One region of the Streptomyces sp. NBC_00090 genome, then DNA from elsewhere that is predicted to be linked to it. Evidence: riboswitches for the same ligand, from Rfam matches in the RefSeq annotation. Region 1 holds a riboswitch; each other region holds the start of a gene.

Region 1 (5,599 bases):
AGATGGCCGGCCCCGAACGGTCGCCTTCCGCCCGTGAACGTCTCCACGACCTTCCGCAGGTCCCCCGCAGTGAACTCCTGGTAGTCCTTGCATTGGACGACGACGAATCGGCCGTCCACATCCCGGCCGGCAAGGTCGATGCCGTGCTGAACCTGCCCCTGTACGCCGTAGCGGCGAAACCTGATCCCTCGGATGGCGAGGACGCGACTCGAGGACGCGACTCAAGACCGCGAGCATCAGCTTCTCAGCCTGAATCACCCCGATCCGGCTGATGACGCACCGGTGCGCGCTCGCGACCTCGCGTCGATAATTGCGCCATGCTGCGCATTCGCAAAGCTCATCCACGCGATCTCGATCTGACACGCCATCAGGGAAGTCGGCATTGGGTCAGCATCAGTACCGCACGAAACCGCCCTTCGCCGCCACGGACCGCCGAGATCGACACATCGCGTCACATGCTCTGACCTGCAAAAACCCTGCTCAGCCACTTGCCTGCTAATCGCTAGGAGGTATCCGTGAGGATGCTGATCAATGTCCCCGAGACCGTCGTGGCCGACGCGCTGCGTGGCATGGCAGCCGCTCATCCCGAGCTGACCGTGGACGTGGAGCGGCGGATCGTGGTGCGGCGGGACGCGCCCGTGGCCGGGAAGGTGGCCCTCGTGTCCGGGGGCGGGTCCGGGCACGAGCCCCTGCACGGGGGGTTCGTCGGGCCCGGGATGCTCGCGGCGGCCTGTCCCGGGGAGGTCTTCACCTCGCCCGTGCCCGATCAGATGGTGCGGGCCGCTGCCGCCGTCGACAGTGGCGCCGGGGTCCTGTTCGTCGTCAAGAACTACACCGGTGACGTGCTCAACTTCGAGATGGCCGCCGAGCTGGCCGAGGACGAGGGCATCCGGGTCGCGAAGGTCCTCGTCGACGACGACGTGGCGGTGACGGACAGTCTCTACACGGCGGGGCGGCGCGGGACCGGCGGCACCCTGTTCGTGGAGAAGATCGCGGGGGCCGCCGCCGAGGAGGGCGCCCCGCTGGAGCGGGTGGAGGCGATCGCCCGCGCGGTCGACGAGCGGTCCCGGTCCTTCGGGGTGGCGCTGAGCGCGTGCACCACCCCCGCCAAGGGCAGCCCCACCTTCGATCTCCCGGAGGGCGAGCTGGAGTTGGGCGTCGGCATCCACGGCGAGCCCGGCCGCGAGCGGCGCGCCATGATGACCTCGCGGGAGATCGCGGACTACGCGGTCGACGTCGTGGTCGAGGACCTGCGCCCCTCCGGGCCGGTGCTCGCGCTGGTCAACGGAATGGGCGGGACCCCGCTCCTGGAGCTGTACGGCTTCAACGCCGAGGTGCAGCGGGTGCTCGGCGAGCGCCGGATTCCGGTGGCCAGGACGCTGGTCGGCAACTACGTGACCTCGCTCGACATGGCCGGCTGCTCGGTGACCCTGTGCGAGGTGGACGAGGAGCTCCTGCGCCTGTGGGACGCGCCCGTGCAGACGCCCGCGCTGCGCTGGGGCCGGTAAGACGGCGGATGAAGGAACGGCGTGGGATGGGGAACCTGATGGAGAACGGGGTGGAGAGGTGACCGGGTTGACGGAGACGTACGGCGCGGAGTTCCTGGTGCGCTGGCTGGAGGCGACGGCCGCGGCCGTCGACCGGGAGGCCGACCGGCTCACCGAGCTGGACTCGGCGATCGGTGACGCCGACCACGGGGTCAATCTGAAGCGCGGGTTCGCCGCCGTGACGGAGCTCCTGGCGAAGGAGCCGCCCGCCACGCCGGGTGCGGTGCTCGTCACCGCCGGGCGGCAGTTGATCTCCACCGTGGGCGGGGCTTCGGGACCGTTGTACGGGACGCTGCTGCGCCGCGCCGGCAAGGCGCTGGGCGAGGAGGAGCACGTCAGCAGGGAGCGGCTGGCCGAGGCGTTCGGCGCCGGGGTCGCCGCCGTGTCCCAGCTGGGCGGCGCCCAGGTGGGCGACAAGACGATGCTGGACGCGCTCGTCCCGGCCGTGGAGGCGCTGCGGGGCTCCTTCGGGGCGGCGCGCGCGGCGGCCGAGGAGGGCGCCCTCGCGACCGTACCCCTCCAGGCCCGCAAGGGCAGGGCCAGTTATCTCGGGGAGCGGTCGATCGGGCATCAGGACCCGGGGGCGACCTCGTCGGCGCTGCTCTTCGCGGAGCTCGAAGGGGCGGCCCGGGCGGAGGGGGGCTCGTGAGCGCGGCGGCGCCGGTCGGCATCGTGCTGGTCTCGCACAGCGCGGCGGTCGCGGCCTCGGTGGCGGCGCTGGCGCAGGGACTCGCGGGCGGCGGCGGGACCGCGCCGATCCTCCCGGCGGGTGGCCTTCCCGACGGCGGTCTGGGGACGAGCGCCGAGCTGATCTCCGCGGCGGCGAAGGATGTCGACCGCGGAGCCGGGGTGGCGCTCCTCGTCGATCTGGGCAGCGCGGTGCTGACTGTGAAGGCGATGCTCGCCGAAGGCGACGAACTGCCCGATGGCGCCCGCCTGGTGGACGCGCCGTTCGTCGAGGGCGCGGTCGCGGCGCTGGTGACGGCGAGCGCCGGCGGGGACCTCGACGCGGTGGTCGCCGCGGCCTCGGAGGCGTACGCCTATCGCAAGGAGTGAGCGGGGGCGCATGGGTGCGGAGTGAGTGCGCGGAGTGACCGAAAGGCCGCACCGGGTGGCGACCGTGTTGTGATGTACCTGGTCAAAGCACTAGTGTCGCAGGGCCTTGGTGTTCGGGAAACCGGTGCGGTACCGGTGCGGCCCTCGCCACTGTGATCGGGAGTTCCGGCTCCACACCCGGGGGAAACACCTCGGGGAAGCCACTGGACCGTCGCGGGAGACCGCCGCGGTGTGGGAAGGCGGAGCCGGGACGTATGACCGTCAGCCAGGAGACCGGCCAGGGTGCGTTGTCCATCCACGAGGTGCTGGAGAGGGTCTCCCGACCATGCATATAGCCGAGGGGTACCTGCCCCCCGCTCACGCCGCCGCCTGGGGCGTCGCGGCAGCTCCGTTCGTCGTCCACGGGGTCCGCGCGCTCACCCGCGAGGTGCGGTCCAACCCCGAGTCCACCCTGCTGCTGGGCGCCTCCGGCGCCTTCACCTTCGTCCTCTCCGCGCTCAAGCTCCCCTCGGTGACGGGCAGTTGCTCACATCCGACGGGTACGGGGCTGGGCGCGATCCTGTTCCGGCCGCCGATCATGGCGGTCCTGGGGACGATCACCCTGCTCTTCCAGGCCCTGTTGCTCGCGCACGGCGGGCTCACCACGCTCGGCGCGAACGCCTTCTCGATGGCGATCGTCGGGCCGTGGGCGGGGTACGGGACCTACCTGCTGGTGCGCCGGTTCGGTGCGCCGCTGATGGTCGCCGTCTTCTTCGGCGCGTTCGTCGCCGATCTGTCCACCTACTGCGTCACGAGCGTCCAGCTCGCGCTGGCCTTCCCCGACCAGGGCAGCGGCGTGATGGGCGCCCTGGCCAAGTTCGGCGGCATCTTCGCCGTGACGCAGATTCCGCTGGCGGTGAGCGAGGGCCTGCTCACCGTGCTCGTGATGCGGCTGCTCACGCAGTCGAGCAAGGGCGAGCTGGCCCGGCTGGGCGTCCTGGCCCGGCCCGCCGCGAAGCGACGCGAGGAGGCGACCGCGCGATGAGCTTCACCGTCAGCCGGAACACGAAGATCAACGCCCTGCTGCTGCTCGTCGTCGCCGCGCTCGCGGTGCTGCCGCTCGCGCTGGGGCTCGGGGACCACAAGGAGGAGCCCTTCACCGGGTCGGACGCGGAGGCGGAGACCGCGATCACGGAGCTCCAGCCGGAGTACGAGCCGTGGTTCAGCCCCTTGTACGAGCCGCCGTCCGGGGAGATCGAGTCGGCGCTGTTCGCCCTCCAGGCGGCGCTGGGCGCAGGTGTCCTCGCGTACTACTTCGGCGTGCGGCGCGGACGCCGGCAGGGCGAGGCCCATGCCGAGGCGAAGGCGGCGCGGGCGGCCGACGGGGCGGGGACGGGGACGGGGACGGCCGAGGGGGCGGGGACTACCGGCGACGCCGACACGCCGGTGCCCGTGCCGGCGCCCGTCGCGGTGCCGGTAGCCGTGGCGCCCGAACGGACCGAAGCGCACGAGGTGTCCGGTGCGTCCGAAGCGCCCGACGCTCCCCCGGTCGACGGCAAGGGCGCGTAGTCGCCGATGCTGCCGATCGACGCGGCTGCGCACAGCAGTCGCTGGCGCCGCCGCCATCCCGTCGAGAAGGCCCTGCTCGGCTTCGGTCTGACGCTGTGCGCGATCTCCCTGCCGCCATGGCCCGGCGCGGTGCTCGTGGCGGCGGCCACGCTCGTGGTGCTGCTCGGCCCGGCCGGGGTGGCGGGCCGTCAGCTGTGGCGGGCGTTCCGCGTCCCGCTCGGCTTCTGCGTCACCGGAGCGGTGCCGCTCCTCTTCGAGGTGGGCGGGGCGCGCGGGTTCGTGGCTCTGGCGCCCGGCGGGCCCGTCCACGCGGGTGAGCTGCTGCTGCGGACCGCTTCGGCCTCGCTGGGCGTGCTCCTCTTCGCGTTCACGACGCCCGTCTCCGACGTGCTGCCCCGGCTCGTCCGTGCGGGGGTTCCGGCCCCCGTGGTGGACGTGGCGCTCGTGATGTACCGGATCATCTTCCTGCTGCTCGACTCGCTGTCCAAGATCCGGCAGGCCCAGGCGGCCCGCCTCGGGCACACGACCCGGGCGGCGACCTGGCGTTCGCTCGCCGGGCTCGGCGCGACCGCGTTCGTCCGTGCCTTCGACCGGGCGCAGCGGCTCCAGTCGGGGCTCGCCGGGCGCGGTTACGACGGGACGCTGCGGGTCCTGGTCCCCTCGGCGGCGGTCTCCCGCCGGTTCCTCGCGGCGGCCGCCGCGCTGCTCTGTGGGCTCGTCGCCCTGACCCTCGTACTGGAAAGGCTCCTGCCGTGACACCTCCGACGACGTCGCCGGCTCCCGTGGTGGAGCTGGTCGAGGCGGGTTTCGCCTACGAGGACGGGCCGGCGGTCCTGTCGGGCGTGGACTTCTCGGTGCCGGAGGGGCGGGCGATCGCGCTCCTCGGACGGAACGGCAGCGGCAAGACGACGCTGCTGCGGCTGCTCAGCGGGGGGCTGCGGTGCGGGAGCGGATCCCTGCTCCTGGACGGGGCGGAGGTCTCGTACGACCGAAAGGGTCTGACGAGGCTGCGGACCACCGTGCAGCTCGTGGTGCAGGACCCGGACGACCAGCTCTTCGCGGCCTCGGTCGGGCAGGACGTGTCGTTCGGTCCGATGAACCTGGGGCTGCCCGAGGAGGAGGTACGGCTCCGGGTGCGGGAGGCCCTGGAGGCGCTCGACATCGTGGCCCTGGAGGACCGGCCGACGCATCTGCTGTCGTACGGGCAGCGCAAGCGGGCCGCGATCGCGGGCGCGGTGGCGATGCGGCCCCGGGTGCTGATCATGGACGAGCCGACGGCCGGACTCGACCCGCACGGGCAGGAGCGGCTCCTCGACGCCCTCGGGCGGCTCCGCGCGTCGGGTACGACGGTGGTGATGGCGACGCACGACGTGGATCTCGCGCTGCGCTGGGCGGACGAGGCGGCGGTGCTCTCGCCCGCCGGCCTGCGGACCGGGCCGGTCGCCGAG
Region 2 (5,599 bases), 3.7 Mb from region 1:
CGTGCCCGGCCGGGAGCCGAAGATCCGGGTCGTGGCGCGCCGCTCGTCGCCGTGCTCGGCGAGGTCGGCCTGCGCGTGCGCCCGTACGTAGTTCTCCGAGGCGGGCTCGTCCAGTCCCGCGACCAGCCGTACGGCGTCGTCGAGGAGGCCGATGACGTGCGGGAACGCGTCCCGGAAGAAGCCCGAGATGCGGAGCGTGACGTCGACGCGCGGGCGGCCGAGCTCCGCGAGCGGGATCGGCTCAAGGCCGTTCACCCGGCGGGAGGCGTCGTCCCAGAGCGGGCGGACGCCCAGCAGGGCGAGCGCCTCGGCCACGTCGTCGCCGGCGGTACGCATCGCGCTCGTGCCCCAGAGGGAGAGCCCGACGGAGGTCGGCCACTCGCCGTTGTCCGTGCGGTAGCGCTCCAGGAGCGAGTCGGCGAGTGCCTGGCCGGTCTCCCAGGCGAGCCGGGACGGCACGGCCTTCGGGTCGACCGAGTAGAAGTTCCGGCCGGTCGGCAGGACGTTGACCAGGCCGCGGAGCGGGGAGCCGGACGGGCCGGCCGGGACGAAGCCGCCGTTCAGGGCGTGCACCGCGTGGGTGAGCTCGTCGGTGGTCGCGGCGAGCCGCGGCACGACCTGCTCGCAGGCGAAGCGGAGGACGTCCCGGACCTCGGGGCCGTACGCGGCGGCGACCGTCGCGACGGCCTCCACCGACCAGTCGGCGGCCTCCATCGCCTCGACCAGCTCGCGCGCCTTCGCCTCCGCCTCGTCGGCGGTGGTCCGGGTCGCGGCCGACTCGTCGAGACCCAGGGCCTCGCGCAGGCCGGGCAGCGCCTGCGTACCGCCCCAGATCTGCCGGGCGCGCAGGATGGAGAGGACCAGGTTGACCCGGGCCTCGCCCTCCGGCGCCCCGCCCAGGACGTGCAGACCGTCCCTGATCTGCGCGTCCTTGACCTCGCACAGCCAGCCGTCGACGTGCAGCAGGAAGTCGTCGAAGCCGTCGTCCTCCGGCCGGTCCTGGAGCCCCAGGTCGTGGTCGAGCTTGGCCGCCTGGATCAGCGTCCAGATCTGGGCGCGGATCGCGGGCAGCTTCGACGGGTCCATGGAGGAGATCTGCGCGTACTCGTCGAGGAGCTGCTCCAGGCGCGCGATGTCGCCGTAGGAGTCGGCGCGCGCCATCGGCGGCACCAGGTGGTCGACGAGGGTGGCGTGCACGCGGCGCTTGGCCTGCGTGCCCTCGCCCGGGTCGTTGACGAGGAAGGGGTAGATCAGGGGGATGTCGCCGAGGGCAGCGTCCGGGCCGCAGGCGGCGGACAGGCCGGCGTTCTTGCCGGGCAGCCACTCCAGGTTGCCGTGCTTGCCCAGGTGGACCATGGCGTCGGCGCCGAAGCCGCCGTCCTCGGCACGGGCGGCGATCCAGCGGTAGGCGGCCAGGTAGTGGTGGGACGGCGGCAGATCGGGGTCGTGGTAGATCGCGATCGGGTTCTCGCCGAAGCCGCGCGGCGGCTGGATGAGGATCAGCAGGTTCCCGCGGCGCAGGGCGGCGAGCACGATGTCGCCCTCCGGGTTGCGGGAGCGGTCCAGGAACATCTCGCCCGGCGGCGGCCCCCAGTGCTCCTCGACGTCCGACCGCAGCTCGGCGGGGAGTTCGGCGTACCAGCGCTTGTAGTCGGCGGCCGGGATGCGGACCGGGTTCCGGGCGAGCTGCTCCTCGGTCAGCCAGTCCTGGTCGTGGCCGCCGGCCTCGATGAGGGCGTAGATCAGCTCGTCGCCGTCGCCCGACACCAGGCCGGGGAGCTCCTCGACGGGACCGAAGTCGTACCCCTCTTCACGAAGGCGGCGGAGGAGGGAGACGGCGGAGGCGGGGGTGTCCAGACCGACCGCGTTGCCGATGCGGGAGTGCTTCGTCGGGTACGCGGAGAGGACGAGCGCCAGCTTCTTCTCGGCGTTCGGGATGTGCCGCAGGCGCGCGTGGCGGACCGCGATCCCGGCGACGCGGGCGGCGCGCTCGGCGTCCGCGACGTACGCGGGCAGACCGTCCGCGTCGATCTCCTTGAAGGAGAAGGGGACGGTGATGAGCCGGCCGTCGAACTCGGGGACGGCGACCTGGCTGGCCGCGTCCAGCGGCGACAGGCCCTCGTCGTTCTCCTCCCAGTTCGCACGCGAACCGGTCAGGCAGAGCGCCTGGAGGATCGGCACGTCGAGCGCGGCGAGCGCGCCCGCGTCCCAGGCCTCCTCGTCGCCGCCGGCCTGCGCCTCGGCGGGCTTGGTGCCACCGGCGGCGAGGACGGTGGTGACGATCGCGTCGGCCCCGCGCAGCCGGTCGAGCAGCTCGGGCTCGGGGGCCCGCAGGGAGGCCACGTACAGCGGGAGCGCCTGGGCGCCGGCGTCCTCGATCGCCTCGCACAGGGTGTCCACGAAGGCGGTGTTCCCGCTCATGTGGTGGGCGCGGTAGTAGAGCACCGCGATCGTCGGGCCGTCCGTACGCCTCGGGGTGCGCGCCAGCGGGCCCCAGGTGGGGGCGGCGGCCGGGGCCTCGAAGCCGTGGCCGGTGAGGAGGACCGTGTCGGAGAGGAAGCGGGCCAGCTGCTCCAGGTTGCCGGGGCCGCCGTGCGCGAGGTAGGCGTGCGCCTCGGTGGCGACGCCGACGGGGACGGTCGAGGTCTCCATCAGCTGGGCGTCGGGGGCCTGTTCGCCGCTGAGGACGACGACCGGCTTCCCGGTGGCGCGGATCGCGTCGATCCCCTCCTCCCAGGAGCGGAGGCCGCCCAGGAGGCGGACGACGACGAGCTCGACGCCGTCGAGGAGGCCGGGCAGGTCGGCGAGGGGCAGCCGGGCGGGGTTGGCGAAGCGGTACTCCACCGGCCCTTCGGCCGAGACGGCGTTCGCCGCACGGGCGCTGAGCAGGTCGGTGTCGGAGTGCGACAGCAGCAGAAGCATGGCGTGCGCAGGCCCTTCCTCGGGGTTGTCCGCGCCCCGGGTGGTCGTGTGGACGGCGGGAGTTCCTGACTCACCGGTCCCGTCGCCGGGGCCGGCTCACAGTGGCGGGACCGCGCCGGATTCTCACCGGGCTTCCTCCCCGGGGTCCTGGAACCCCATGCCGATCTGCATAGTAGATCGTGCCGTCGGCGGGGCGGGGCGGGCCGTGGAGTCGGCCGGATCACACCCGGTGGCGGGCCGGTTCCCCGTGGGTATGCTCGCCGCCATGCCGCCCACCCCACCCTCTGCGCCCGAACGGGGCGAAGCTCGCATACGGGACCGTGGCGACGCCTGCCCCGGGGCGCTGCGCCTGCACACCGCCGACGACGGCCGGCTGGCCCGACTGCGGCTGCCCGCAGGGCGGTTGACGGCACGTCAGATCGAGACGCTCGCGCACGCGGCGGAGTCCCTCGGCGACGGGCGGATCAGTCTCACCTCCCGGGGGAACGCGGAGCTGCGCGGCCTCGCGGAGGGCTGCGGCGCCGAGCTCGCCGCGCTTCTCGCGGAAGCGGGCCTGCTGCCCTCCCCCACCCACGAGCGCGTCCGCAACATCGTGGCCTCGCCCGCCGCCGGCCTCGACGGACTCGGCGGCCCCGAGGTCCAGTTGTGGGCCCGTGAGCTCGACGAGCTGCTCTGTGCCGAACCCTGGACCGCGGCGCTTTCCGGCCGTTTCCTCTTCGTCCTCGACGACGGACGCGGTGACGTGGCGGGACTCGGGGGCGATGTGACCTTGGTCGCAGTGGAGCGGGGTTCCTCCTCTGTCTCCTCCGCCTCTTTCTCCTCCTCCGCGCTCCTGTACGTCGGCGGGCGGGCCTTCCGGGTCGGCGGAGCCGACGCGCCGCGGGCCGCGCTCGCCGCCGCCGGGGCGTTCCTGGACGCCGCCCGCGAGGCCGGGAACGGGGCCTGGCGGGTGCGGGAGCTGCCGGCGGAGTGCGCCCCGGACGTGGCGGGCGCCCTCGACCGCGCCGGGATCGCGGCGGAGCCCGTACCGGCGGCGGAGTCCCTGCTGGTCCTGGGCCCGCCGCCCGCGCCCGGTCCGCTCGGCCCCACCGCCCTGTACGTCCTGGCCCCCCTCGGCCGCCTCACCGCCGCCCAGCTGCGCGCGCTGCTGCCCGCCGAGGAGGTGCGGCTGACGCCGTGGCGCGGAGCGGTCGTGGTCGGGGCGACAGCGGAAGCCGGCAGGCTCGCGGGCCTCACCTCGTACGGGCTGATCACCCGCCCCGACTCCCCCTGGGCGGGCGTCACCGCCTGCACGGGGCTGCCCGGCTGCGCCAAGTCCCTCGCGGACGTCCGCGCCGACGCGCACCCGGGGGCCCTTGGACTCCCCGTCCACTACTCCGGGTGCGAGCGCCGCTGCGGCCACCCGCACGGCACCTGGGTCGACGTCGTCGCCACCGCCGACGGCGCCTATCTGGTGGACGGCGCCCCCATCCCCCGTACCGCCCTGCCCGAAGCGGTGACCACGGCCCGCACCACCACCCCCGCCACCACGACGACGAGATGAGCGAGAGCAACAGGATGTTCGATTACGAGAAGGACGGGACGGAGATCTACCGCCGGTCCTTTGCCACGATCCGCGCCGAGGCGGAGCTCGCGGGCCTGCCCGCCGACGTCGCCCAGGTGGCGGTCCGGATGATCCACGCCTGCGGCATGACCGACCTCGTCCAGGACATCGCGTACTCCCCCCAGGTCGTCGCGAACGCCCGCGAGGCCCTGCGCGCCGGAGCGCCGATCCTCTGCGACGCGCAGATGGTCGCCAGCGGCGTCACCCGCAAGCGGCTGCCCGCCGACAACGAGGTGATCTGCACGCTCTCCGACCCGGCCGTGCCGGGCCTCGCCGCCGAGCTGGGCACCACCCGCTCCGCCGCCGCGCTCGAACTGTGGCGGGACCGCCTCGAAGGCTCCGTCGTCGCGATCGGCAACGCCCCCACCGCCCTCTTCCACCTCCTGGAGATGATCGCGAAGGGCGCTCCCCGCCCCGCCGCCGTCCTCGGCATCCCGGTCGGCTTCATCGGCGCCGCCGAGTCCAAGGACGCGCTCGCGGAGCAGACGCTCGGCCTCGACTACCTCGTCGTACGGGGCCGGCGCGGCGGAAGCGCGATGACCGCCGCCGCGATCAACGCCCTCGCCCACGAAGCGGAGATCCAGCAGTGACCGGAAAGCTGTACGGGGTCGGGCTCGGCCCCGGCGACCCGAACCTCATGACGGTCGCGGCCGTGAAGGCCATCGCCGGAGCCGACGTCATCGCCTACCACTCCGCCCGCCACGGCCGCTCGATCGCCCGCTCCATCGCGGCCGAGCACATCCGCGAGGACCACGTCGAGGAGCGGCTCATGTACCCGCTCACGGTCGAGACCACGGACCACCCCGGCGGCTACCGCGGCGCCCTGAACGACTTCTACGAGGAGGCGGCGGCCCGCCTCGCCGCCCACCTCGACGCCGGCCGCACGGTCGCCGTCCTCGCCGAGGGCGACCCGCTCTTCTACGGCTCGTACCAGCACATGCACAAGCGGCTCGCGGACCGCTACGACACGACCGTCATCCCTGGTGTCACCTCGGTCAGCGCAGCCGCCGCCCGCCTCGGCGAGCCGCTCTGCGAGGCGGAGGAGGTCCTCACGATCATCCCCGGCACGCTGCC
Region 3 (5,599 bases), 5.3 Mb from region 1:
ATCACCCCCCTGCGGGTGGTGATCGCGATCTGCCTGTTCGCGCCGTTCGTGGCGATGCTCTGGGTGAGTTCGTACGCGAAGGCCGAACCGCTCTTCGCCGGCATCCCGTTCTTCTACTGGTACCAGATGCTCTGGGTGCTGGTCTCGACCGTGCTCACCATGGTCGCGTACAAGCTGTGGCAGCTGGACCAGCGTGCCCGCAAGGGAGGTGACGCGCGATGAAGGACGGCGTGAACGGCGTGGCGCTCGGCGTCTTCGTCTTCTTCTTCCTGGCCGTCACGGTCATGGGCTTCCTGGCCGCGCGCTGGCGCAAGGCCGAGAACGAGAACAGCCTCGACGAATGGGGCCTCGGCGGCCGGTCGTTCGGCACCTGGGTGACCTGGTTCCTGCTCGGCGGCGACCTCTACACCGCCTACACGTTCGTCGCGGTCCCCGCGGCCATCTACGCGGCGGGCGCGGCCGGCTTCTTCGCCGTCCCGTACACCATCCTGGTCTACCCGCTGATCTTCACCTTCCTGCCGCGCCTCTGGTCGGTCTCGCACAAGCACGGATACGTCACCACCTCCGACTTCGTGCGCGGCCGGTTCGGTTCCAAGGGCCTGTCCCTCGCGGTGGCGGTCACCGGCATCCTCGCCACCATGCCGTACATCGCGCTCCAGCTCGTCGGCATCCAGGCCGTCCTGGACGTGATGGGCGTCGGCGGCGGCGAGACCACCCACTGGTTCATCAAGGACCTGCCGCTGCTGATCGCCTTCGGTGTCCTCGCGGCGTACACGTACTCCTCGGGCCTGCGCGCACCCGCGCTCATCGCCTTCGTCAAGGACACCCTGATCTACATCGTCATCGCGGTGGCGATCATCTACATCCCGATCAAGCTCGGCGGCTTCGACGAGATCTTCGCGAAGGCCGGCGAGGCCTACGCGCAGACCAACCCGGCGACCGGCAAGCCGCGCGGCACGCTCGTCCCCGGCGAGGCCGGCCAGTGGACGTACGCGACGCTGGCGCTCGGCTCGGCGCTCGCGCTCTTCATGTACCCGCACTCCATCACGGCGACGCTCTCCTCGCGCAGCCGTGAGGTGATCCGCCGCAACACCACGATCCTGCCGCTGTACTCGCTGATGCTGGGCCTGCTCGCGCTGCTCGGCTTCATGGCGATCGCCGCCGGGATCAAGGTCAAGAACGGCCAGCTCGCCATCCCGCAGCTCTTCGAGACCATGTTCCCGGACTGGTTCGCGGGCGTCGCCTTCGCCGCGATCGGCATCGGCGCGCTCGTCCCGGCCGCGATCATGTCGATCGCCGCGGCCAACCTCTTCACCCGCAACATCTACAAGGACTTCATCAAACCGGACGCGACCCCGGCCCAGGAGACCAAGGTCTCCAAGATCGTCTCGCTCCTGGTGAAGGTCGGCGCGCTGGCCTTCGTCCTCACCATGGACAAGACGGTCGCGATCAACTTCCAGCTGCTCGGCGGCATCTGGATCCTCCAGACCTTCCCGGCGCTCGTCGGCGGCCTCTTCACCCGCTGGTTCCACCGCTGGGCGCTGCTCGCCGGCTGGGCCGTCGGCATGGTCTACGGCACGGTCGCCGCGTACGGGGTCGCCAGCCCGACGCAGAAGCACTTCGGCGGCTCCTCCGCCGAGATCCCGGGCATCGGCGAGATCGGCTACATCGGTCTCACCGCCTTCGTCCTCAACCTCGTCGTCACGGTCGTCCTGACCTTCGTCCTCAAGGCCCTCAAGGCCCCCGAGGGCGTCGACGAGACCTCCCCCGAGGACTACACGGCCGACGCGCCGTCCCGTAAGGCGGGCCGCGAGGCGGACCCGAAGGTCGGCGCCGGAGCGCACTGACCTGGCGGTACGACGCAGGGGCCCGGGATCTCCGCCAAGGAAACCCCGGGCCCCTTTCCCGTGCCCGCGGGGCAGACTGCCCTCATGGACTTCACCATCAGGGCGGTACGGCCCGAGGAGTACGAGGAGCTCGGTGACCTCACCGGGCGGACCTACCTGAACGACGGGCTGCTGCTGCACGGGGCGGACGACTTCTACCTGGACGTGCTGCGGGACACGGCGCGGCGGGCGCGCGAGGCCGAGGTGCTCGTCGCCGTCGACGCGGAGGAGCGGATCATCGGCGGGGTCACCTACGCCCCCGGATCCACCCCGTGGGCGGACATCGCCGTCGCCGGCGAGGCCGAGTTCCGGATGCTCGTGGTGGCGCCGGAGGCCCGTGGCAGGGGCGTCGGAGAGGCGCTCGTACGCCACTGCGCGGACCGCGCCCGGGCCGTGCCGGAGTGCGCGAGGCTCGTGCTCTCCACGGACCCGAAGATGGTCCCGGCGCACCGGATCTACGAGCGGATGGGTTTCGTCCGCACTCCCGAGCGGGACTGGGAGCCGATTCCCGGGCACCGGCTGCGGACCTACGCCCTGGAGTTCTGACACGCAGAGGACACCAGGGCGACACAACATGTGGGGGGTGCCGCAAGCGGCGCCCCCCACATGTATGCTCAACCTCGCTGTCGACGCAGGGAAATCCGGCGCGAATCCGGAACTGTCCCGCAACGGTGTGCTTCGTACCCATACGCGCGTACGAGGTCAGTCCGAGGACCTGCCGACAGCACACCCGGTCCGTCCGTTCCGGGTGTCACTGACGTCCGGGCCTCGCGGAGTGGGCCGGTGGACGCGGCGTACCCCGAGCACGGGTGCCCGCCTGCCCGCCTTCCCCCGCCGCGGCCCCGAGCCGAGCGAGGGAGAGCCCCACGTGACCATCGCGCCCGCCGATCCGGTAACGGCGATCGAGAGCGACGGACCCGGCACCGTACTGCTGCGGACCCTGACCGATCTCACCGCCGATCTCCCCGACACCGACCCCGGCAAGGTCGCCGCCGCCGCCCTGCGCGGCCGCAGCGCCACGTCGGACGAGGCGGAACTGCGCGAGCTGGCCACCGAGGCGGCCGCCGGCCTGATCTCCGACGACCCGGCCTACTCCCGGCTCGCCGCCCGGCTCCTGACCATCACCATCGCCGACGAGGCGGCCGGCCAGGGCGCCGTCTCCTTCTCGGCCTCCGTGGCCGTCAGTCACCGCGAGGGCCTGATCGCCGACCGCACCGCCGACTTCGTCGCGCTGCACGCGGACCGGCTCGACGCCACCATCGACGGCGCCGCCGACGACCGCTTCGGCTACTTCGGTCTGCGCACCCTCTTCTCCCGCTACCTGCTGCGCCACCCGATCACCCGCAAGGTGATCGAGACCCCGCAGCACTTCATGCTCCGCGTCGCCTGCGGCCTCGCCGAGGACACGAGCGTCCGCGCGCTCGACGAGGTCAGCGCGCTGTACGGCCTGATGAGCCGTCTGGACTACCTCCCCTCCTCCCCCACGCTCTTCAACTCCGGCACCCGCCACCCGCAGATGTCCTCCTGCTACCTCCTGGACTCCCCGCAGGACGAGCTGGACTCCATCTACGACCGCTACCACCAGGTCGCGCGCCTCTCGAAGCACGCCGGCGGCATCGGCCTCTCCTACTCCCGCATCCGCGCCCGCGGTTCCCTGATCCGCGGCACCAACGGCCACTCCAACGGCATCGTCCCGTTCCTCAAGACCCTCGACGCCTCCGTCGCCGCCGTGAACCAGGGCGGCCGCCGCAAGGGCGCCGCCGCCGTCTACCTGGAGACCTGGCACGCGGACATCGAGGAGTTCCTGGAGCTCCGCGACAACACGGGCGAGGACCAGCGCCGTACGCACAACCTCAACCTGGCCCACTGGATCCCGGACGAGTTCATGCGCCGGGTCAACGCGGACGCCGAGTGGTCGCTCTTCTCCCCGGCGGACGTTCCCGAGCTCGTCGACCTGTGGGGCGAGGAGTTCGACGCCGCCTACCACGCCGCCGAGGCGAAGGGGCTGGCCCGCAAGACGATGCCGGCCCGCGACCTGTACGGCCGGATGATGCGGACCCTGGCCCAGACCGGCAACGGCTGGATGACCTTCAAGGACGCCTCCAACCGCACGGCCAACCAGACCGCGGAGCCCGGCCACACCGTCCACTCCTCCAACCTCTGCACGGAGATCCTGGAGGTCACGGACGACGGCGAGACCGCGGTCTGCAACCTGGGCTCGGTCAACCTCGGCGCGTTCGTGGTGGGCTCGGACATCGACTGGGAGCGGCTCGACGCGACCGTCCGCACGGCCGTCACCTTCCTCGACCGGGTCGTCGACATCAACTTCTACCCGACCGAGCAGGCCGGGCGTTCCAACGCCCGCTGGCGGCCGGTGGGTCTGGGCGCGATGGGCCTCCAGGACGTCTTCTTCCAGCTGAAGCTGCCCTTCGACTCCCCCGAGGCGCGCGCGCTGTCCACCCGTATCGCCGAGCGGATCATGCTCGCCGCGTACGAGGCCTCCGCCGACCTCGCCGAGCGCAGCGGCCCGCTCCCCGCCTGGGAGAAGACCCGCGCGGCCCGCGGTGTCCTGCACCCGGACCACTACGACGTGGAGCTCAACTGGCCGGAGCGCTGGGCGGCCCTGCGCGAGCGGATCGCCGCGGTCGGCATGCGCAACAGCCTGCTCCTGGCGATCGCGCCGACGGCGACCATCGCCTCGATCGCGGGCGTCTACGAGTGCATCGAGCCGCAGGTCTCCAACCTCTTCAAGCGCGAGACGCTGTCGGGCGAGTTCCTCCAGGTCAACTCGTACCTCGTCGCCGAGCTGAAGCGGCTCGGCGTGTGGGACGCCCAGACCCGGGACGCGCTGCGCGACGCGAGCGGTTCGGTGGCGGGCTTCACCTGGATCCCGGCCGAGGTGCGCGAGCTGTACCGCACGGCCTGGGAGATCCCGCAGCGCGGTCTGATCGACATGGCCGCCGCCCGCACGCCCTTCCTCGACCAGTCGCAGTCCCTGAACCTGTTCCTGGAGACGCCGACGATCGGCAAGCTGTCGTCGATGTACGCGTACGCCTGGAAGCAGGGGCTGAAGACGACGTACTACCTGCGCTCCCGCCCGGCGACCCGGATCGCCCGTGCCGCCCAGGCGTCGACGGCCGCCGCCACCATCCCCGTACAGCAGGCGACCCCCGACGCGGACGCCCTCGCCTGCTCCCTGGAAAACCCCGAGTCCTGCGAGGCCTGCCAGTAATGAGCACCACCGAGAACAAGAACCTCCTCGACCCGGGCTTCGAGCTGACCCTCCGTCCGATGCGCTACCCGGACTTCTACGAGCGCTACCGGGACGCGATCAAGAACACGTGGACGGTGGAGGAGGTCGACCTCCACTCGGACGTCGCCGACCTCGCCAAGCTCACCCCCGGTGAGCAGCACATGATCGGCCGTCTGGTCGCCTTCTTCGCGACCGGCGACTCGATCGTCTCGAACAACCTGGTCCTGACGCTCTACAAGCACATCAACTCCCCGGAGGCGCGCCTGTACCTGTCGCGCCAGCTGTTCGAGGAGGCCGTGCACGTCCAGTTCTACCTGACGCTGCTCGACACCTACCTGCCCGACCCGGACGACCGCGCCGCCGCGTTCGACGCGGTCGAGGAGATCCCCTCCATCCGCGAGAAGGCGCAGTTCTGCTTCCGCTGGATGGACTCGGTGGAGAAGATCGACCGCCTGGAGAC
Region 4 (5,599 bases), 2.8 Mb from region 1:
TCCACCGGCCGCATGCTGCGCGACCTCGCGCTCAACGGCCAGGGCCCGAAGGTCTTCACGCGCCTCACCAAGAACGGCACCCCGCTGCTCGGCCTGACCTTCTCCGCCTCGCTCATGCTGGTCGGCGTCTGGATCAACTACGTCGCCCCCGGCAAGGCCTTCGAGTACGTCGTCTCCTTCGCGACCATCTCCGGCATGTGGGCCTGGATCATGATCCTGGTCTGCCAGATCCGCTACCGCGCCAAGGCCAACCGCGGCGAGCTCCCCGAGTCCACCTTCAAGGCCCCGGGAGCCCCGTACACCAGCTGGTTCGCGCTCCTCTTCATCGGCATGGTCATCGTGATGATGGGCATCGACGAGGGCGCCCGCGTCTCCCTCTACTGCGCGCCGGTCTGGGGCCTGATCCTGGGCGTCTCCTACCTGGTCCTCAAGTCCCGCAACCCCGAGGGCGCCGCCTTCGCCAAGCGGTCGTAAGGACTCTGTCCAGCATCCGGGCCGTCCCGTACCACTCCTCGGTACGGGACGGCCCGTCTGCTTATCCTGTCGGCATGCTGACCATCACCCGGGCCCTGTACGACCAGATCGTGGAACACTCCCGCGCGGACCACCCCGACGAGGCCTGCGGCGTGGTCGCGGGCCCGGAGGGCAGCGGCCGCCCCGAGCGCTTCATCCCCATGCTGAACGCCGCCCGCTCGCCCACCTTCTACGAGTTCGACTCCGCGGACCTGCTCAAGCTCTACCGCGACATGGACGACCGGGACGAGGAGCCCGTCATCGTCTACCACTCGCACACCGCCACCGAGGCCTACCCGTCGCGCACGGACATCTCGTACGCGAACGAGCCGCAGGCCCACTACGTCCTCGTCTCCACCGCCGACACCGACGGCGCGGGCCCCTTCCAGTTCCGCTCCTTCACCATCGTCGAAGGCGTCGTGACCGAGGAGGACGTCAAGGTCGTCGAGGCCTACGAGTAGGACGACGTACGGAAGCGCGCGAGGTACGCGGAGGGCGTCACCCCGAAGTGCCGGGCGAACGCCCTCCGCAGGCTCTCGTCACTGCCGAGCCCGCTCCGCGCCGCCGCCCCCGTCACGCTCGCCCCGCCCTCCAGCAGCATCCGCGCCGCCTCCACCCGTACGCGCTCCACGTACGCCGCCGGGGTCGCCCCGATCTGCTCCCGGAACAGCCGGGCCAGATGCCGGACGCTCACCCCCGCCCGCCGTGCGAGCACCGGCGCGCTGTGGTCCGCGGCCGGATCCGCCACCACCGCGTCCAGGAGCGGGCGGACCACCGGATGCCCGGTCGGGGGAGTCCGCGAGGCCGCCGAGAACTGCGACTGCCCACCCGGCCGCTGGAGGAAGACCACCAGATCCCGCGCCACCGCGCGGGCCGCCTCCGGGCCCCGGTCCTCCTCCACCAGGGCCAGACACAGGTCGATCCCGGCCGTCACCCCCGCCGAGCTCCACACCTCGCCGTCCCGCCCGTCCCGCACATGGATCGCGTCCGCCGCCACCGAACTCGTCCGCGACACGGCGAGCGAGCTCGTCTACCACCACTCCCGCCGCGTCCACCTCTTCGGAGCCCTCCGCGGCCGGGCCCTCGGCCTCGCCTACGACCCCGAACTCCTGTACGTCGGCGCGATGTTCCACGACCTCGGCCTAGGGGAGAAGCACCGGAACAGCGGCCGCCGCTTCGAGGTCGACGGCGCCGAGGAGGCCGCCGCCTTCCTCCGCGCGCAGGGCGCCGACGAGGACGCCGTCCGCCGCGTCTGGACCGCGATCGCCCTCCACACCACCCCCGGGATCCCGGAGTTCATGGAGCCCGAGGTCGCGCTCGTGACCGCCGGCGTCGAGTACGACGTCCTCGGCATCGGCTACGACGACCCCGCCGCCGTCACCCCCGAGGACCGGGCCGCGATCGTCGCCGCCCACCCCCGCCCCGACTTCAAGCGTCGCATCCTGGAAGCCTTCGCCGAGGGCATCGCCCCCAGGCCGGACACCAACTTCGGCAACGTGAAGGCCGACGTACTGCGCCACTACGTGCCCGGCTTCACACCCGGCGACTTCGTGGACACCATCCGGAACTCCGCCTGGCCCGAGTGAGAGACTGGCCGGGACCAACGGGCGGCAGGACCCAGGAAGCCGGTGTGAATCCGGCACGGTCCCGCCACTGTGACCAGCCCCCTCGGGTGCTGGGAGCCAGGAACTGACCTGCCGCCTCTCACCACCGATCGGGGACGTGGAAATCCCCGGAGGAGGCATTCCGCCATGACCTGGCCCCGCCGTGCCCTGCTGCCCGCCGCCGCCCTCGTCTCCCTGCTCGCCGGCTGCTCGGCCCCCTCGGAGCAGACCTCCGCGGCGAAGCCCGCACCGGGATTCCCGTACACCGTCGACAACTGCGGCGTGAAGACCACCTATCAGGCCCCGCCGAAGCGCGTGGTCACCATGAACCAGCACGTCACCGAGGTCATGCTCGCCCTCGGCCTGGAGAAGTCCCTCGTCGGCACCGCCTACCTCGACGACGCGATCCTCCCCGCCTACAAGAAGGCGTACGACACCGTCCCCGTCCTCGCGAAGGAATACCCCTCCAAGGAAGCCCTCCTCGCCGCCAACCCCGACTTCGTGTACGGCGGTTACGCCACCGCCTTCGACGCCAAGGACGGCCGCGGCCGCGACGACCTCAAGCGCTCCGGCATCGAGACCCGCCTCAACACCGAGTACTGCCCGTCCGGTGCGACCTCGATCGACGACCTCTACCGCGAAGTCCGCGAGATCGGCCGGACCTTCGGCGTCCCCGACCGGGCCGAGACCTGGACCCGGGAGGCGCGCACGACCGTCGCCGCCACCGACAAGCGCCTCAAGGGCACCCCGCCGCTCTCCGTCTTCGTCTACGACAGCGGCGACAAGACCGCGTTCACGGCGGGCGGCAAGGGCATCGGCAACGAGCTCATCACCCGGGCCGGCGGCCGGAACGTCTTCGCCGACCTCGACAAGGCCTTCGGCGACGCCACCTGGGAACAGGTCGTCGACCACAGGCCCGAGGTCGTCGTCATCTACGACTACGGCTCCACCACCGTCGAACAGAAGAAGAAGCGGCTCCTCGACGACCCCGCCCTCAAGGACGTCCCCGCGATCAAGAACCGCCGGTTCGCCGTCCTGCCCCTCTCCGACACCGTCCTCGGCGTCCGGGTCCCCGACGCCGTCGACAAGCTCGCCGCCCAGCTCCACCCGGCCCGGTGACCACGCTCCTCCGCCCGGCCCGGACCCCGGTCCGGGCCCCGGCCCCCGCCCCGCCACGGGTCCGGTACGCCCTCGTCGTCACCGGACTCGTCCTGGCCCTCGCCCTCGCCGGCCTCGCCTCCCTCGCCCTCGGCTCCGTCCGCATCCCGCCCGGCCAGGTGCTCGACGCCCTGACCGGGCGGGCGGCCCCCTCCCCGTACCGGACGATCGTGCTCGACGTCCGGCTGCCCCGGGTCCTGCTCGGCGTGGTCGTCGGCGCCGGGCTCGCCGTCGTCGGCGCCGTCCTCCAGGCCCTCGTCCGCAACCGCCTCGCCGACCCCTTCCTCCTCGGGATCTCCTCCGGAGCCTCCGCCGGAGCCGTCCTCGTGCTGGTCCTCGGCATCGGGGGAGGCGTCACCACCACCCTCGCCCTGCCCGGCGGAGCCTTCGCCGGCGCCCTCCTCGCCCTCGTCCTCGTCTACGGGCTCGCCCGCCGCGGCGGGACCATGACCGGCGCCCGGCTCGTCCTCGCCGGCGTCGCCGTCTCGTACGTCCTCTCCGCCCTCGCCACCCTGCTCCTGGTCGTCGCCGGCCGGCCCGAACAGTTCCAGGAGGCCCTGTACTGGTCCCTCGGCGGACTCGGCAGCGCCCGCTGGGACACCCTCGTCCTGCCCGCCGCCGTCCTCGTCCTCGGCGTCGGCGCCCTCCTCGCCCTCGCCCGCCCGCTCGACCTGCTCCTCGTCGGCGAGGAGAGCGCCACCGTCCTCGGCCTGGACACCGCCCGCTTCCGCGCCGCCGTCTTCGTCCTCGCCTCCCTCGTCACCGCCGTCATGGTCGCGGCCAGCGGAGCCGTCGGCTTCATCGGACTGATGGCCCCGCACGCCGCCCGGCTCGCCGTCGGCGCCCCCCACCGCCGGCTCCTCCCGGTCGCCGCACTCGGCGGGGCGCTCGCCCTCGTCCTCGCCGACCTCGCCGCCCGGACCGTCGCCGCACCCCAGGACATCCCCGTCGGCGTCCTCACCGCGCTCACCGGCGGCCCCTTCTTCCTCTGGCTGATGCGCCGCCGCCCCGAAGGAGCACCCCTGTGACCGAACTGCGGCTGCACGGACTCTCGTACGAGGAACGCCTCCACGCCGTCGACCTCACCGCCCGCCCCGGCGAGACCGTCGGCCTCATCGGCCCCAACGGCAGCGGCAAGACCACCCTCCTGCGCTGCGTCTACGGCACCCTCGTCCCCACCGCGGGACACGCCACACTCGACGGCGACGACCTCCGCGCCCTCGGCCCCAAGGCCCGCTCCCGCCGCGTCGCCACCGTCCCGCAGGACAGCGCCGCCGAGTTCGAACTCACCGTCCGCGAACTCGTCGCCCTCGGCCGCTCCCCGCACAAACGGTTCTGGGAGGGCGACACCGGCGCCGACCGGGAGCGCACCGAGGCCGCCCTCGCCCGCGTCGGCCTCACCGAGCTCGCCGACCGCCCGTACCCCACCCTCTCCGGCGGCGAACGCCAACGCGCCCTGGTCGCCCGCGCCCTCGTCCAGGACCCGGCGCTCCTCGTCCTCGACGAGCCCACCAACCACCTGGACATCCGCCACCAGCTGGACGTCCTCCGCCTCGTCCGTACCCTGGGCACCACCAACCTGCTCGCCCTGCACGACCTCAACCTCGCGGGGGCGTACTGCGACCGTCTCTACGTCCTGGAACGGGGGAGAATCGTCACCGGCGGCACGCCCGCCGAGGTCCTCACCCCCGCCCTCCTCGACGCCGTCTACGGGGTGGACGCCGAGGTCATCCCGCATCCGAGAACCGGCAGCCCGACCGTCGTCTACCTGCACGGTCCGGCAGGCGGTCGGAAATCATCCACCATGTGAGATCACATTCCGGAACCCGGACCGGGAATCGATACGATGAGCCCATGGTTTCCCACGACGTGAGCGAAGAGACGCCGGGCACAGTCCTGCTCGTAGCACGCCTGCACGTCGACCTGTGCCGCCTCGCCAGCGCGATGTGTAGGTCGCGCGCCGCGCACTGACGCCCCGAACCGACGGCCGAGCGCACCGCACGCACGACCCCTCCGCGCGGGGCCCCACGCAGCGCGTCCACCAACGCCGAGCGCGTCGACCACGCCACGCGCGCCCACCACGCCACTTCCGACAGGAGCCCACGCCATGGCCATCGAGGTCCGCATTCCGACCATCCTCCGCACCTACACCGACGGCGCCAAGGCCGTCGAGGGCAACGGTGAGACCCTCGCTCAGCTCTTCGCCGACCTGGAGTCCCGCCACACCGGGATCGAGGCCCGCATCGTCGACGGCGACAAGCTCCGCCGCTTCGTCAACGTCTACCTGAACGACGAGGACGTCCGCTTCCTCGACGGCATCGACA

Evidence for each region. Region 1 has a riboswitch for cobalamin ahead of OG361_RS02760 (energy-coupling factor ABC transporter permease). Riboswitches for the same ligand answer to the same signal wherever they lie in the genome.
Region 2: another riboswitch for cobalamin. It lies ahead of cobN (cobaltochelatase subunit CobN); the one in region 1 lies ahead of OG361_RS02760 (energy-coupling factor ABC transporter permease).
Region 3: another riboswitch for cobalamin. It lies ahead of OG361_RS26560 (ribonucleoside-diphosphate reductase subunit alpha); the one in region 1 lies ahead of OG361_RS02760 (energy-coupling factor ABC transporter permease).
Region 4: another riboswitch for cobalamin. It lies ahead of OG361_RS14995 (ABC transporter substrate-binding protein); the one in region 1 lies ahead of OG361_RS02760 (energy-coupling factor ABC transporter permease).

Annotation. Positions count from the first base shown of each region.
Region 1 covers NZ_CP108224.1:605,962-611,560, forward strand. The annotation lists gene OG361_RS02740 (hypothetical protein) at 1-47, opposite strand, end outside; gene dhaK (dihydroxyacetone kinase subunit DhaK) at 516-1,508, shown strand; gene dhaL (dihydroxyacetone kinase subunit DhaL) at 1,576-2,196, shown strand; gene OG361_RS02755 (PTS-dependent dihydroxyacetone kinase phosphotransferase subunit DhaM) at 2,193-2,603, shown strand; cobalamin riboswitch at 2,668-2,900, shown strand; gene OG361_RS02760 (energy-coupling factor ABC transporter permease) at 2,929-3,627, shown strand; gene OG361_RS02765 (energy-coupling factor ABC transporter substrate-binding protein) at 3,624-4,151, shown strand; gene cbiQ (cobalt ECF transporter T component CbiQ) at 4,158-4,907, shown strand; gene OG361_RS02775 (energy-coupling factor ABC transporter ATP-binding protein) at 4,904-5,599, shown strand, end outside.
Region 2 covers NZ_CP108224.1:4,332,651-4,338,249, forward strand. The annotation lists gene cobN (cobaltochelatase subunit CobN) at 1-2,922, opposite strand, end outside; cobalamin riboswitch at 2,963-3,096, opposite strand; gene OG361_RS19325 (cobalamin biosynthesis protein CobG) at 3,176-4,465, shown strand; gene OG361_RS19330 (precorrin-8X methylmutase) at 4,480-5,115, shown strand; gene cobJ (precorrin-3B C(17)-methyltransferase) at 5,112-5,599, shown strand, end outside.
Region 3 covers NZ_CP108224.1:5,887,536-5,893,134, reverse strand. The annotation lists gene OG361_RS26575 (DUF3311 domain-containing protein) at 1-222, shown strand, start outside; gene mctP (monocarboxylate uptake permease MctP) at 219-1,847, shown strand; gene OG361_RS26565 (GNAT family N-acetyltransferase) at 1,932-2,432, shown strand; cobalamin riboswitch at 2,451-2,624, shown strand; gene OG361_RS26560 (ribonucleoside-diphosphate reductase subunit alpha) at 2,755-5,118, shown strand; gene OG361_RS26555 (ribonucleotide-diphosphate reductase subunit beta) at 5,118-5,599, shown strand, end outside.
Region 4 covers NZ_CP108224.1:3,416,195-3,421,793, reverse strand. The annotation lists gene OG361_RS15015 (amino acid permease) at 1-474, shown strand, start outside; gene OG361_RS15010 (Mov34/MPN/PAD-1 family protein) at 549-974, shown strand; gene OG361_RS15005 (GlxA family transcriptional regulator) at 965-1,528, opposite strand; gene OG361_RS15000 (HD domain-containing protein) at 1,494-2,099, shown strand; cobalamin riboswitch at 2,092-2,226, shown strand; gene OG361_RS14995 (ABC transporter substrate-binding protein) at 2,265-3,236, shown strand; gene OG361_RS14990 (FecCD family ABC transporter permease) at 3,233-4,303, shown strand; gene OG361_RS14985 (ABC transporter ATP-binding protein) at 4,300-5,085, shown strand; gene OG361_RS14980 (putative leader peptide) at 5,130-5,246, shown strand; gene OG361_RS14975 (MoaD/ThiS family protein) at 5,383-5,599, shown strand, end outside.